3 regions of the Rossellomorea yichunensis genome follow, and region 3 is predicted to be linked to each of the others. Evidence: a T-box and tRNA genes for the amino acid it is inferred to sense, from the RefSeq annotation. Region 3 holds a T-box; the other regions hold tRNA genes.
The links. The T-box of region 3 lies ahead of argS (arginine--tRNA ligase). A T-box ahead of a tRNA ligase gene usually reads a tRNA of that ligase, here a tRNA-Arg.
Positions count from the first base shown of each region.

Region 1: it has a tRNA-Arg gene. The T-box ahead of argS (arginine--tRNA ligase) is inferred to sense a tRNA for this amino acid. The anticodon was not compared.
Region 2: it has a tRNA-Arg gene. The T-box ahead of argS (arginine--tRNA ligase) is inferred to sense a tRNA for this amino acid. The anticodon was not compared.

Region 1 is NZ_JAVYAD010000005.1:287,564-291,854, reverse strand. Features, by position in the region: gene RSX31_RS15360 (ATP-binding protein) at 1-1,243, shown strand, start outside; gene clpP (ATP-dependent Clp endopeptidase proteolytic subunit ClpP) at 1,396-1,992, opposite strand; tRNA gene RSX31_RS15350 (tRNA-Arg) at 2,604-2,675, shown strand; gene rpoN (RNA polymerase factor sigma-54) at 2,932-4,272, shown strand.
Region 2 is NZ_JAVYAD010000003.1:423,013-427,303, reverse strand. Features, by position in the region: gene tig (trigger factor) at 1-709, opposite strand, end outside; gene RSX31_RS09985 (tetratricopeptide repeat protein) at 869-1,870, opposite strand; tRNA gene RSX31_RS09980 (tRNA-Arg) at 1,979-2,055, opposite strand; gene RSX31_RS09975 (metallophosphoesterase) at 2,209-2,718, opposite strand; gene RSX31_RS09970 (XTP/dITP diphosphatase) at 2,731-3,327, opposite strand; gene rph (ribonuclease PH) at 3,344-4,081, opposite strand; gene RSX31_RS09960 (GerMN domain-containing protein) at 4,202-4,291, opposite strand, start outside.
Region 3 is NZ_JAVYAD010000010.1:38,900-43,190, reverse strand. Features, by position in the region: gene RSX31_RS21405 (FtsW/RodA/SpoVE family cell cycle protein) at 325-1,500, shown strand; T-box leader at 1,552-1,756, shown strand; gene argS (arginine--tRNA ligase) at 1,808-3,490, shown strand; gene RSX31_RS21395 (YqaA family protein) at 4,148-4,291, shown strand, end outside.

The DNA.
Region 1 (4,291 bases), on a different contig from region 3:
TCACCTGGTGGATAGTAAAGAAGTTTTCCAGGTTTATTCTGAAACCCTCTATCGTGGAGACGAACAGATAGGGACAATCTTTGTACACAGGAATATCACGAAAGAATTCGAAGTCGATCAAATGAAGTCAGAGTTTGTGAGTACGGTCAGCCATGAGCTTCGCACCCCTCTTTCAAGTGTGCTTGGTTTTACGGAACTGATGCTGACAAAAGAACTGAAACCGGAAAGAACGAAGAAATATTTAACGACGATCTATCAAGAAGCAAAGCGATTGACGTCTCTCATCAATGATTTCCTGGACGTCCAGCGAATGGAGTCCGGACGTCAAACCTTTGATAAGAAATATGAAGATGTTGTTCCCGTCATGCAACATGTGATTGATACCCAGAAGGTAAACGCACCTCACCATTCCTTTAATATCGCTAGGGACACAGACTGTACGATCGTTCTTGGCGATAAAGACAAATTATCTCAGGCATTCACTAATCTGATCAGCAATGCCATCAAGTATTCCCCGGAAGGAGGTACCATCACCATCCATTTCCGTGAAGGAGAGGAATGCATTCTCATCGATATCCGGGATGAAGGGCTCGGCATACCTCAGGATGCCATTCCAAACCTCTTCACTAAATTCTATCGGGTCGATAATTCTGACCAGAGAAGAATTGGAGGTACCGGCTTGGGCTTGACCATCGTGAAGGAGATCATCGAAACCCATGATGGGGACATCACTGTTTCATCAGAAGAAGGGAGAGGGAGCGTGTTCACCATACGTCTCCCAATCGTGACCATTGAAACCTTCAAAGAGGATGAGAATTGCGGTGATGGAATGAATATCATCGTCATTGAAGACGATATCAATCTGGCATCCCTCTTGAAAGCTGAGTTGTCCGACAGTGGTTTCAAGGTGCAGCACACGCCGTCAGGAGCTGAAGCCCTAACAAAAATGCAGGAGGAGAAACCAGATGCCATCGTCCTTGATATTATGCTTGAAGGAAGCATGTCCGGGTGGGATGTATTAGAAAAGATGAAAGTGGATGAAGAGCTTTCCCAAGTCCCGATCATCGTATCCTCCGCGTTAGATGAGAAAGAAAAAGGACTCACACTTGGAGCCAATGATTATTTGGTGAAACCGTATCATCCCAGCAGGCTGTCCAAAACAATCCTGCATCTCTTATTGAAAAAAGGGATGAACGGTGAGATTCTGATTCCGGTTTGTGAGAAAAAAGCTGAAAAAGAATAAAGGAGAGAGGCTTTCGTTGACGGAAGTCTCTTTTTTTTTGAGGAGTTATAAAGATATAAGGTGTAGGTTCGCAGGTGGCAAGAGTATTATTCTATTCCCAATTGAATAATAAAAAGCCCCTCCCGGAATTCCGGGAGGGGCTTTCAGTCAGTTTACTTATTATTCATATCGTTACGAGTGATGATGCGATCGATCAATCCATATTCAAGCGCTCTTTCAGCTGTCATGAAGTTATCACGATCTGTATCTTTTGAAATCACATCAAGTGGTTGACCAGTACGATCAGCCAGGATCTGATTCAGTTTTTCACGAAGGAATAAAATACGCTTCGCTGCGATTTCAATTTCTGTAGCTTGACCTTGAGCTCCACCAAGTGGTTGGTGAATCATCACTTCAGAGTTCGGAAGGGCCAAACGCTTGCCTTTTGCACCTGCTGCAAGAAGGAACGCACCCATTGAAGCAGCCATACCGATACAAATTGTTTGTACATCAGGCTTGATGTATTGGATCGTATCGTAGATTGCCATACCCGCCGTGATACTTCCGCCAGGAGAGTTTATGTAAATCGAAATATCCTTCTCCGGGTTTTCAGATTCAAGGAAAAGAAGTTGTGCTACAATGGAGTTTGCCACATTGTCATCAATGCCGCTTCCAAGCATGATTACACGGTCTTTCAATAAACGTGAATAAATGTCATACGCACGTTCACCGCGGTTTGTTTGTTCAATTACTGTAGGAATTAAATTCATCCTCGTTCCTCCTTAGAAATCCTTTTTTATTTTTCTGAATTACTTATTCACTTTGTACTGTAATCATACACCCATGGTCAATAAAGGTCAAACTAAACGCTTCCTTTATTACCCTGTATATAAATCCTTTCTACATGATACCCATTCATTCCTTTTTTAAACAGATCTCTTTTCATGAGTATGTTGGTATTATGAAAAAAAAAGAGTAGTAAAACATAGTTCATATATCCTCCAAAATCAGGGGGAGATGTACTGTGTGTAATACGTAGACCGTTCCTTTTCGCTCCAGGCACTTCCTTTCCGCGGGGAGGAAGTCGAGCCTCCTCGGGCTTTGCCCTGCGGGGTCTCGACTTTTCCTCTACTTCCCGCAGGAGTTAAGTGCCTTCCGCTACAATCCACTCTGTGGTTCTATTTTATGAATGCCTAATTACAAGGATAGAAATAGAAAAACAGATTCTAATGCAGATCAAACTTTCTACAAAGGAGCTCCCAACCAACTTTCACGTCTTTAAGAACCAACTATTTATGAGGTTAGGTCTTAAAGAATAAAAATATTGCAAACAAGCATTTTCTGGCTTATAATATATATTCGTGACGGTCATTCATTTCTTGCCCTCGTGGTGCAACGGATAGCACGTAAGATTCCGGTTCTTAAAATGGGGGTTCGATTCCCTCCGAGGGCGTATATTGATTCGAAGAGTTCCTGTGTTTGTAAAAAGTTCTTACAAGCATGGGACTTTTTTTGTTCCTGCGGGAAATGACGGGAGAGTTGAGACCCCGCGGAAACCGAGCACCTGGAGCGGAAATCAACTACGACATTCCATGTGAAATTTTTCGAGAAATTTCATATACATAATACATACCCACCAACTACCAACGAATTCCCATTAACGAACCACCAATTTTATTGTAGAATAGATAAATGGGAGGTTAGTAATCATGAATTTGAAAGCAGGACTTTTTCAAAATCAACAATTAAAACTTCAAATGACGCAGCAGCTTTCTCAAGCCATCACCATCCTCCAATATTCTACGATGGAACTGAATGCTTATCTAGAAGCTAAGCAATTAGAGAATCCCCTTATACAATTAGAACCGCCTAAGCAAGACCCCCTTCATCAACGAGAACCTCATACATTTAAACGAAATGCAGGCAATCACGAAAACACGGTGGATTGGTATGAATATGTATCCTTACCAAAGAGATCCCTTGCGGATGCATTATCTGTTCAAATAAATTTGAAATCGCTTACTTCTTCAGGAAGAAAGATTATGGATGAATTAATATATAGCTTGGATGACAACGGCTATTTGAGAATAGACGAAGAATCCTTCGTTCAAAAACATGGTCTGGAAATGGCACAACTAGAAAACTATATTAGTAGGCTTCAGGAATTAGAACCAGCCGGAATAGGAGCAAGATCCCTGAAGGAGTGCATAGCCCTTCAACTGCAGAGGAAAGCCAATGTTCCCCCGCTGGTTACGATGATTGTAGATAACCATTTTCAAGCTTTTGCCGAAAAGAAGTGGAAGGCGATCGCCAGGGATCTTTCTGTAGAACTAAAAGACATCCAACAGGCAGCGGATTTCATCCAGCGTTGCAATCCGAGACCAGGCTCAAAGTATTCTCAGCATATCGCTGAATACATTATTCCTGAACTGGTCGTAAAAGTGATCGATGGTCATACCGTGGCCGTATCGTTGTATGACGGTACGACTATAAACGTCACATATAATGAAGAGTACACAGATTTCCTAAAATATCACCCGGATAAGGAAGTCCAGTCCTATCTCCAGGAAAAGGAGCAGGATTTCCAATGGCTACTACAAAGTTTACGCCAGCGAAAACAAACCATCCTGAAAGTGGGAAAGATGCTTGCAGAAAAGCAGAAAGCATTCTTCTTAAAAGGACCATCAGCAATCCAGCCATTGACCTTGAGACAGGTGGCAGATGAAATCGATGTTCATGAATCGACCATCAGCCGTGCTGTGAAGGGTAAGTATATGCAAACTCCATATGGGATTTTTGAACTGAAGTACTTTTTTACCTCGGCGATCAAATCGGTCAAGCTCGATGATTCAGAAGCAGCTTCAGCCACATCGGTAAAAAATGAGTTACAAAGGCTTATTGATGAGGAAGACAAGAAAAAGCCTCTATCTGATCAGAAAATAGTGAACCTATTATTGGATAAAGGGTATGATGTCTCTAGAAGAACGATAGCGAAATACCGCGATCAATTAGGGATTGCTTCTTCCATGATGAGGAAAAGGTATGAATAGATGAATGTGTTAGTGGTTG
Region 2 (4,291 bases), on a different contig from region 3:
CTTTGAATGTAGCAGGCTTACCGGCAAGTTCAGCTGCATGGTATTCTTCAGGGAAGTTAACTTCTACTTCTTTCTCTTCTCCAGATGCAACCCCGATTAATTGCTCTTCGAAACCTGGGATGAATTGACCTGAACCTAATTCAAGAGAATAGTTCTCAGCTTGGCCGCCTTCGAATGCTTCTCCGTCAACGAATCCTTCGAAATCCATTGTTACAGTGTCGCCTTCTTCAGCTTTGCCTTCTTCTTTTACAGCTAGCTCAGCTTGTTTTTCTTGAAGTGAAGTAAGTTCAGCTTCTACATCTTCAGCTGTTACTTCTGTTTCCATTTTTTCTACTTCAAGACCTTTGTATTCTCCAAGCTTCACTTCTGGTTTCACTTGTACTTTAGCAGTGAAGATAAGCTCTTTGCCTTTTTCCATTTGCTCAACATCGATTTCCGGACGGTCGATTGGATCGATTCCAGTTTCTTCGATTGCTTTCGCATACGCTTCAGGTAAGATGAAATCTAAAGCATCTTGGTAAAGTGATTCAACACCAAAACGTTTTTCGAACATTCCGCGAGGCATTTTCCCTTTACGGAATCCTGGTACGTTAACTTGTTTTACAACTTTTTTGAATGCTGCGTCCAAACCTTCGTTTACTTTTGCAGCTTCAACTTCAATTGTAAGTACTCCTTGGTTTCCTTCTTGCTTTTCCCATTTTGCAGACATACTGTTCCCTCCAACAATCTATAATTGATCTTGTATTTTTACGCATAGTAGTAGATAGTCCCGTATGAATCTAGCACTATCATCGTAAATATATGAAAAACTTTTACATTACAACCATTACATTATAACATACAGCCACTGTCTTTCAACAGAGAGCATTTAAATATTAGGAGAGGAAATTTCCTCTAGTTCCTTAAGTCTTGTTAGAATCCACTGAGACTGTGTGTTTTCAACCTGGTCTTTTAACTCTTCTTCAAGGATGGCATCGGCAAACATCCCTGCCGTGTAGTATGCATACACCGAAGCGATTGCTTTCGGTTCCTCCTCAATTGTAAAAGGATAGAGAAGAAAGGTATGCCTTTTCAGTAATTCTTGAGCGTGCTGAAATAGGGTAGGATTCGTTTGTGCCAGCAGATCGTCCAAAGCGTCTGTGACCAACCTAAAGAAATCAGACTCGAACACATCTTCCAATGCGGACGGAGACACCTGCTCCTTCACCCCAAACTTCGCTACATCTACTTCTTTATCCATTCCATGCTCCCTTAAAACATTTAAGATCATCGTTTGAAGAAATGGGTGGGCGGCTGGTTCCTTTAAAACTGATAACAACTCCCCAATGAACGGTTGAATGTTCCGATGAACCAGTTGTGCCACGATCAATGTCTGTTCCTCCAGGCTCTTCCCGGATAAGATAGACGATTGATCCTCTTCTGATGCTTCTTCAGGAATTTGCGCTTTTCCGTTCACTACTTTTTCACTGAATTGGAGTAGTTTCCTGAAATGTTCTTCCTTTTCAAAGGGCACTTCTTTTTCATCAAACAGTGCATTGATCGTGTCGACCACTTCCCTGTGCTGATGAAGCTGGATGAGAATCATCAAATACATATCTACGACTTCGAAATAGTCCCCGATCCCTTCAAGGAGCATCTCCTTACATATGTATCTGGCTTTGTCGTACTGCTTGCTTTCATAAAGAGAAAGCACGAGTGCAGTATTAATATCAGGATTATCAGGCTCTAATTCATAGGCTTGCGTGAGCAACTGAGAGGATTCATGAACCTCTCCTTTCTCAAGTGCCTGCACACCCTTTTCCAGCAGCCGATCCTTCAATCCTGGAAATTGGACGATTTTTCCTTTTCCTTCATGGTTTCCATTAGTCATAAAACGTACCTGCCTATAATTTATAGTTGCCTTTAGTTTAGCACGATATCTTTTGGATAACAAAAAAAGCCTACCCTTTTCAGGTAAGCTTTGTGTATGTAGGATTTATGGCGTCCCAGGAGAGATTCGAACTCCCGACCGACGGCTTAGAAGGCCGTTGCTCTATCCTGCTGAGCTACTGGGACGTGATTTGTTTTTCAAGGACAATATTTATTATATTCACATAGCATCAATAAGTCAACAGATTTTCAAAAAAAGTTTTATTTATTTTTCCGGAACCGTTTTTTCTAACTGAACTATTGGAAGAGAACCCGCCGTGGCAGGTTCCCACAATGATTTTACAATTGAAAGGATTGAGTCAAATCGTCCAGAACTACATGATCATTCGTTAAGAATGTTACCTTTATTTCCTGATCGTTTGCTTCTACCAATGCGTAGGTGCGTTCTCTCCTGCCTCTTGGCAAAAGAATGCTTCCCGGATTCAAGAACAAAGTGCCACTATTCAATTCTGCACCGAGTGTGTGTGAATGGCCAAAGAAAACAAATTGCGCTCCCACTTCTTCTGCTCTATAACGCAGCTTCATCAGTGACATTTTAATTCCATACACATGACCGTGTGTCACCATGATTGAACTGCCCTCTACCTTTTCAATAAGGTCGTCGGGTAGCCTGGCATCCATATCACAGTTCCCCCTCACTACAAGGTAGGGGGATAATGCGGGATCATCTGCACTTAATTCAGAATCTCCGCAGTGTACCATGGCATCTACGGTAGAATGATATTTCTCCGATAGCTCCAATAGCTCTTCTCTTGAACCGTGACTATCACTTACAACCAATAGTTTCATTCCGCTCACCCTTTAAATAAAGTCTGAGATTATGTTCTTAAGTTTTTTTAATGCGTTTCCACGATGGCTGATTTGACTCTTCTCTTCTTGAGTTAGTTCAGCCATGGATTTTCCAAGAGCAGGAACGTAGAAAATCGGATCGTACCCAAACCCATTCGTTCCTCTCTTTTCTTGTAAAATCGTGCCTTCGCATGTTCCTGTAACGGTTCTGGTTTCCCTATTTGGTCCGGCAATCGCTAAAACACAGTGAAAACGTGCGGTGCGGTCGGATTCTCCAACAGATTCCAGCTCTCCTAATACCTTCTCCATGTTCGCCTCATCACTCTTTTCTTCACCGGCATAGCGTGCAGAATACACTCCCGGACGGCCTTCCAAGGCATCGATGGCCAAACCGGAATCATCTGCGATCACCAGTTCACCTAATATTTCCGCAACCGTTTCAGCTTTCAGAATGGCATTTTCCTCAAACGTTTCACCGGTTTCTTCAACATCCTCAATATGAGGAAGGTCTAGTAATGTTTGTACCTCATATCCGTATGGAACAAACATATGTTGAAATTCTTTTGCTTTTCCCCTGTTTTTAGTGGCTATGATCACTCGTTTTGTCATCTACAATCTCATCCCTTTATTGAAATCTCTTTACTATTTCACCTAATGATTGCTGCTGAATTTGGAATAGCTCGTGGATTCCTTCTTGTCCGAGTTTTAACAGTTGATGCAATTGATCCATCGTAAAGGTTGCTTCTTCCCCTGTTCCCTGCAGCTCTACAAATTCGCCTTCACCCGTCATGATGATGTTCATATCCACTAATGCGCTGCTGTCTTCAATATAATTCAAATCTAGAACCGCCCCGTGCTCTTCAACAATACCCACACTTGTGGCTGCCAAGAAACTTTTCAGTGGAAAAGATGAGATTTTTTTGCTGTCTTGAAGCTTAGCCACTGCGATTGCCGTAGCAACGAAAGCTCCCGTGATCGAAGCCGTTCTCGTCCCGCCGTCTGCTTGAATGACATCACAATCAATCCAGATTGTACGTTCTCCTAAAGCATCTAAATCGACTACAGACCTTAACGCCCTTCCAATAAGACGTTGAATTTCCATTGTTCTTCCTGAAACCTTCCCTTTAGAAGATTCACGAATGTTTCTCGTTTCCGTTGCTCTTGGCAACATGGAATATTCAGCCGTGATCCACCCTTTTCCACTGTTTCTCATAAAAGGAGGCACTCGTTCTTCGATGCTGGCATTACAAATGACCTTCGTTTCTCCAACCGTTATAAGGACGGAACCTTCCGGATGTTTCACATAATCTGTCTCGATCTCAATATTCCGCAATTGATTCTTTTCTCTACCATCTGTTCTCATATCATTACCTCCTGTATTTTCTTACGTTATGTAAAAACGGTCTAATCAAAAATAGAAGAGGCGGCATTATGCCAACCTCTTTTCGGATGCTTCTATAATAGTATATCAAAAAATTGTTATTTAAAAACTAATTGCATTCACATTTTCTGGTCTTGTCACTGGTTCTGTGATGGTTTCGCCGTCTTTAGACACTACCGTTGCTTCACCATT
Region 3 (4,291 bases):
AGGACCGTTGGCTTTAATTATTTCTATTTAGGTTATAGGAATGGAAGGAATCGCGGTCAGGTTTTTAGGCCACGGCACTTTCTTCTCATATTCCGAAGACAAATAATGATCACAATTATGTAAAAAATGGTATTACTTTTCACTCTTCCTCTGTCGTATCCCACTCCCATGGGCTTTATCATTGAATTCATTTCGACAAATTTCGTTTGATGCCTGTAACATCCCGTCAGAACTTCCGTATTTTATCAGGTCATGAGTAGAAATTTCCCTTCATTTCTATTAGACTAGGAATGTGAAATCTTTAGAAATTCAGGTGAATTGATTATGGAAACTCGCCAGCGATTTGCTGACAAGATCGATTGGGGTCTTCTCTTTTTATTAATGTTGTTTTTTATCGTTAGTGCTATGGGAATAAGCAGTGCCCAGACTTCAGGTCAATATGGGACAAACTTTGTGATAAGACAGGCTTTTTGGTATGTCGTAGGTGGAATTATTATTGGTGGAGCCTTATTCCTTGATTCCGATCAGTATAAGCGACTTGCCTGGTACATATACGGTGCAGGGATTTTCCTGCTGCTAGTATTACTCATCTCACCGGAAAGCATCGCCCCTTACAGAAACGGAGCCAAAAGCTGGTTCATGCTTGGACCGCTTGGTTCGATACAGCCTTCAGAATTTATGAAGACGTTCTTAATTCTTGCTCTTGCACGAATCATTACAAATCATCATGAGCTAAATCCAAGTAAAACATTACAGACAGATTTTCAATTGTTAGTGAAAATCGGGGCGACGACTCTCCTTCCCCTTGCCTTTATTATGCAGCAGCCGGATTTAGGGACTTCCCTTGTCATTTTAGCCATCATGACCGGAATCATTTTAGTTTCAGGTATTACGTGGAAGCTGATCGTTCCGATATATGCTTCTATCGGAGTGCTTGGGGGAATCATCCTTTCACTTGTGATTTGGGCTCCTGAGCTGCTTGAAAAATATTTAAATGTAAAGCCTTATCAATTTGGACGTATTTATGCTTGGTTAGATCCTTATAACTACGCAAAATTAGAAGGTTTTCACTTAATTAACTCCCTTAACGCCATTGGCTCCGGGCAGATCTTCGGAAAAGGCTACAGTGATGGAGAAGTATATATCCCGGAAAATCATACCGACTTTATTTTCAGTGTCATTGGTGAGGAATACGGATTTATTGGCGCAAGTGTCGTGATCAGCTTATACTTCTTGTTGATTTACCATCTGACGAAAACGGCTCTAGACACAAAAGAACCGTTCAACGCCTATGTATGCGCAGGGATTATCAGTATGATTACATTCCATGTGTTCCAGAACATCGGAATGACGATTCAATTACTTCCAATCACTGGGATTCCTCTTCCTTTTATCAGCTATGGGGGAAGTTCACTAATGGGGAATATGCTGGCCCTGGGACTTGTGTTCAGTATGAGGTTCCACCATAAAACGTATATGTTTTCATCAGAAGATTCTTAATTACAGGTTGCAATCGTCTCCAGAATGTGTAAAATAATAGTAATTATATACGCATATTCGAAGATGAAGAGAGTAATTCTGACGTGGATCGAAAGCGAGCCGGGGTTGGTGGAAGCCTGGTGTGAAGCCTGGGATAAACCGCACTTCTGAGAAGTTTTTCTTGAAGTCAGTAGAGAAGAACCGGGATCTCCCGTTATACAATGAGCGCCCTTTTGGGGAATAAGAGTGGTACCGCGAGCTAAAACTCGTCTCTATGTTGGATAGAGACGGGTTTTTTTGTGTTTAATTTTATCAGGAGGTGTAGATGATGGATTTGAAATCAATAGTAGCCGATGCGCTCACACATGTGTTGTCCGATTGGAACAAGAATAATCTTTACGAGTTGATTGAAACACCCAAACATTCTCATTTGGGAGACCTGGCCTTTCCATGCTTCCAGCTGGCGAGATCATGGAAAAAAGCCCCCCATGTCATTGCAGGTGAGGTTGCCGATGCCCTCTCCTCTCCCTTTTTCAGTAAAGTGGAAGCAGTAGGTCCCTATGTTAATATCCGATTTGATGGAGTGAAAGCAGGGAAAGAAATTGTTTCAGCTATATTAGAGAATGGCAAGGATTACGGAAGTCATGAATTTGGAAATCAAAAAACCATCGTATTGGATATGTCCTCCCCTAATATTGCGAAACCATTTTCCATGGGACATTTACGCTCCACAGTCATCGGAAATTCCATCGCCACCATTGCCGAAAAGTGCGGATATACAACAGAAAAAATCAATTATATCGGTGATTGGGGTACACAATTCGGGAAATTGATCGTCGCATTCAATAAGTGGGGAAATCAACAAAAAGTGAAGGATAACCCAATCGCTGAATTGTTTATTTTATATAAACAATTTCATGAGGAAGCAGAAAAGGACCCCTCACTTGAGAAAGAGGGAAGAAAAGCCTTTAAGCTATTAGAAGACGGGGATCCGGAAGTAACGGAGCTTTGGAGATGGTTTAAAGAGGAATCACTTCATGCCTTCAAAACGATTTACTCGTTGCTCGGAGTGGAATTTGATTCCTATAATGGCGAAGCGTTCTTCAATGACAAAATGGATGAAGTCGTGACATTGCTTCAGGCTCATGACCTTCTCGAAACCTCTGAAGGTGCGAAAGTCGTTCGTTTAGAAGGAAATCTCCCGCCCTGCCTTATCAAGAAGTCAGACGGAGCTACCCTATATGCTACGAGAGACCTGGCTGCAGCACTTTATCGCCACCGTCAGCATGACTTTGATGAAGCTCTGTATGTTGTTGGCCAGGAACAGACCATTCATTTCAAACAAGTGATGGGAGTACTGAAAAAACTCGGGTTTAACTGGGCGGATGATATGAAACATATCCCCTTCGGACTTTATTTGAAAGATGGAAAAAAGATGTCCACCAGAAAGGGCAGAGTCATTTTACTCGAAGAGGTTCTCAAAGAAGCGATTCATATGGCTGAAGAAAATATTAAGCAGAAGAACCCTCACTTAATTAATGCTTCAGAGGTGGCGAAAGATGTTGGGGTGGGCGCCATTATCTTTCATGATTTAAAAAATGATCGTGTGAACGATATTGAATTCTCCCTGGAACATATGCTGACCTTCGAAGGTGAAACAGGTCCATACATTCAGTACACGTACGCCAGAGCTCAATCCATTCTGAGAAAAGCGGGTGGATCCCTTCCATTGACGTTTGAGGGGCTTGACGATGCTGAAAGCTGGGAAGTGATTAAACAGCTACGCTTATTTCCGGAGGTGGTCGAGAAAGCGTGGAAACACTATGCGCCTTCAACCATTGCCAAATATTTAGTCGATACCGCACAAAGCTTTAACCGTTATTACGGAAAAACTAAAATCATTTCAGAAGACTCCCAACAGGCCTCCCGTTTAGCCTTGGTTCATGCTGTTTCGACAGTCCTCGCAGAAGGATTGCGATTATTAGGAATGAAGTCTCCTTCAGAAATGTAAAATATATAATTTTTCTGTCACTATTTCCCGAGAAATAGATTATTTCGCTAAGCTCTTTTCGCCAAGTTTGTGGTTATCTTAGAGAAGGAAATTAGTAGTTGATTTCCGCTACAGGATGCTTGCTTTCCGCGGGGCTGGCGGTGAGCCTTTTCGGCACGTCTCCGTGGTCTCACCTGTCCAGCTATTCCCGCAGGAGTCGAGCACCCTTCCACTCCAATCAACTTTCTTAGCATGTATCTTTAAAAAAAATCAATAGAACAAAACTTTTAGCAAACAACCTCTTTAAAGTGAGTAGAGATTAATGTCTTATTAAAAATTAGATTGTTATTAACACTTTTCAGCTCTGTCACGCAAAACCTCTTAAAGATGGTGAGGGGAACTGCGTAGACTCCTGCGGAAGAACGTGTGTGCCGAGACCCCGGAAGCGAAGCTGAGGAGGCTCGGCCGTACGTCCGCGGAAAGCGGAACGGTTCCCCTCACCATCCAGCAGACACTGATTGTCAGAGCCTTGGCAGGTTTTATGTTAATAATTTCCGTGAATTCGTTTCATCCCTACAGGATAATTCATGACTCCTTTTGTGAAAAGTGATATACTTTCTTATGTTCCATTAAAATTGAAAAAATAACGCTTGATCAATAAAGGAGATTACTAAATTTATGTCTGAACTACTTCACGCTTTCGAAGCATGGTTACTGGATTATGGTGTATGGGGACTGATTCTGGTTTCATTCGCTGACTCATCATTTTTCCCTATACCGCCTGATGTACTACTGATCCCATTAGCGATTGCCAATCCGGAT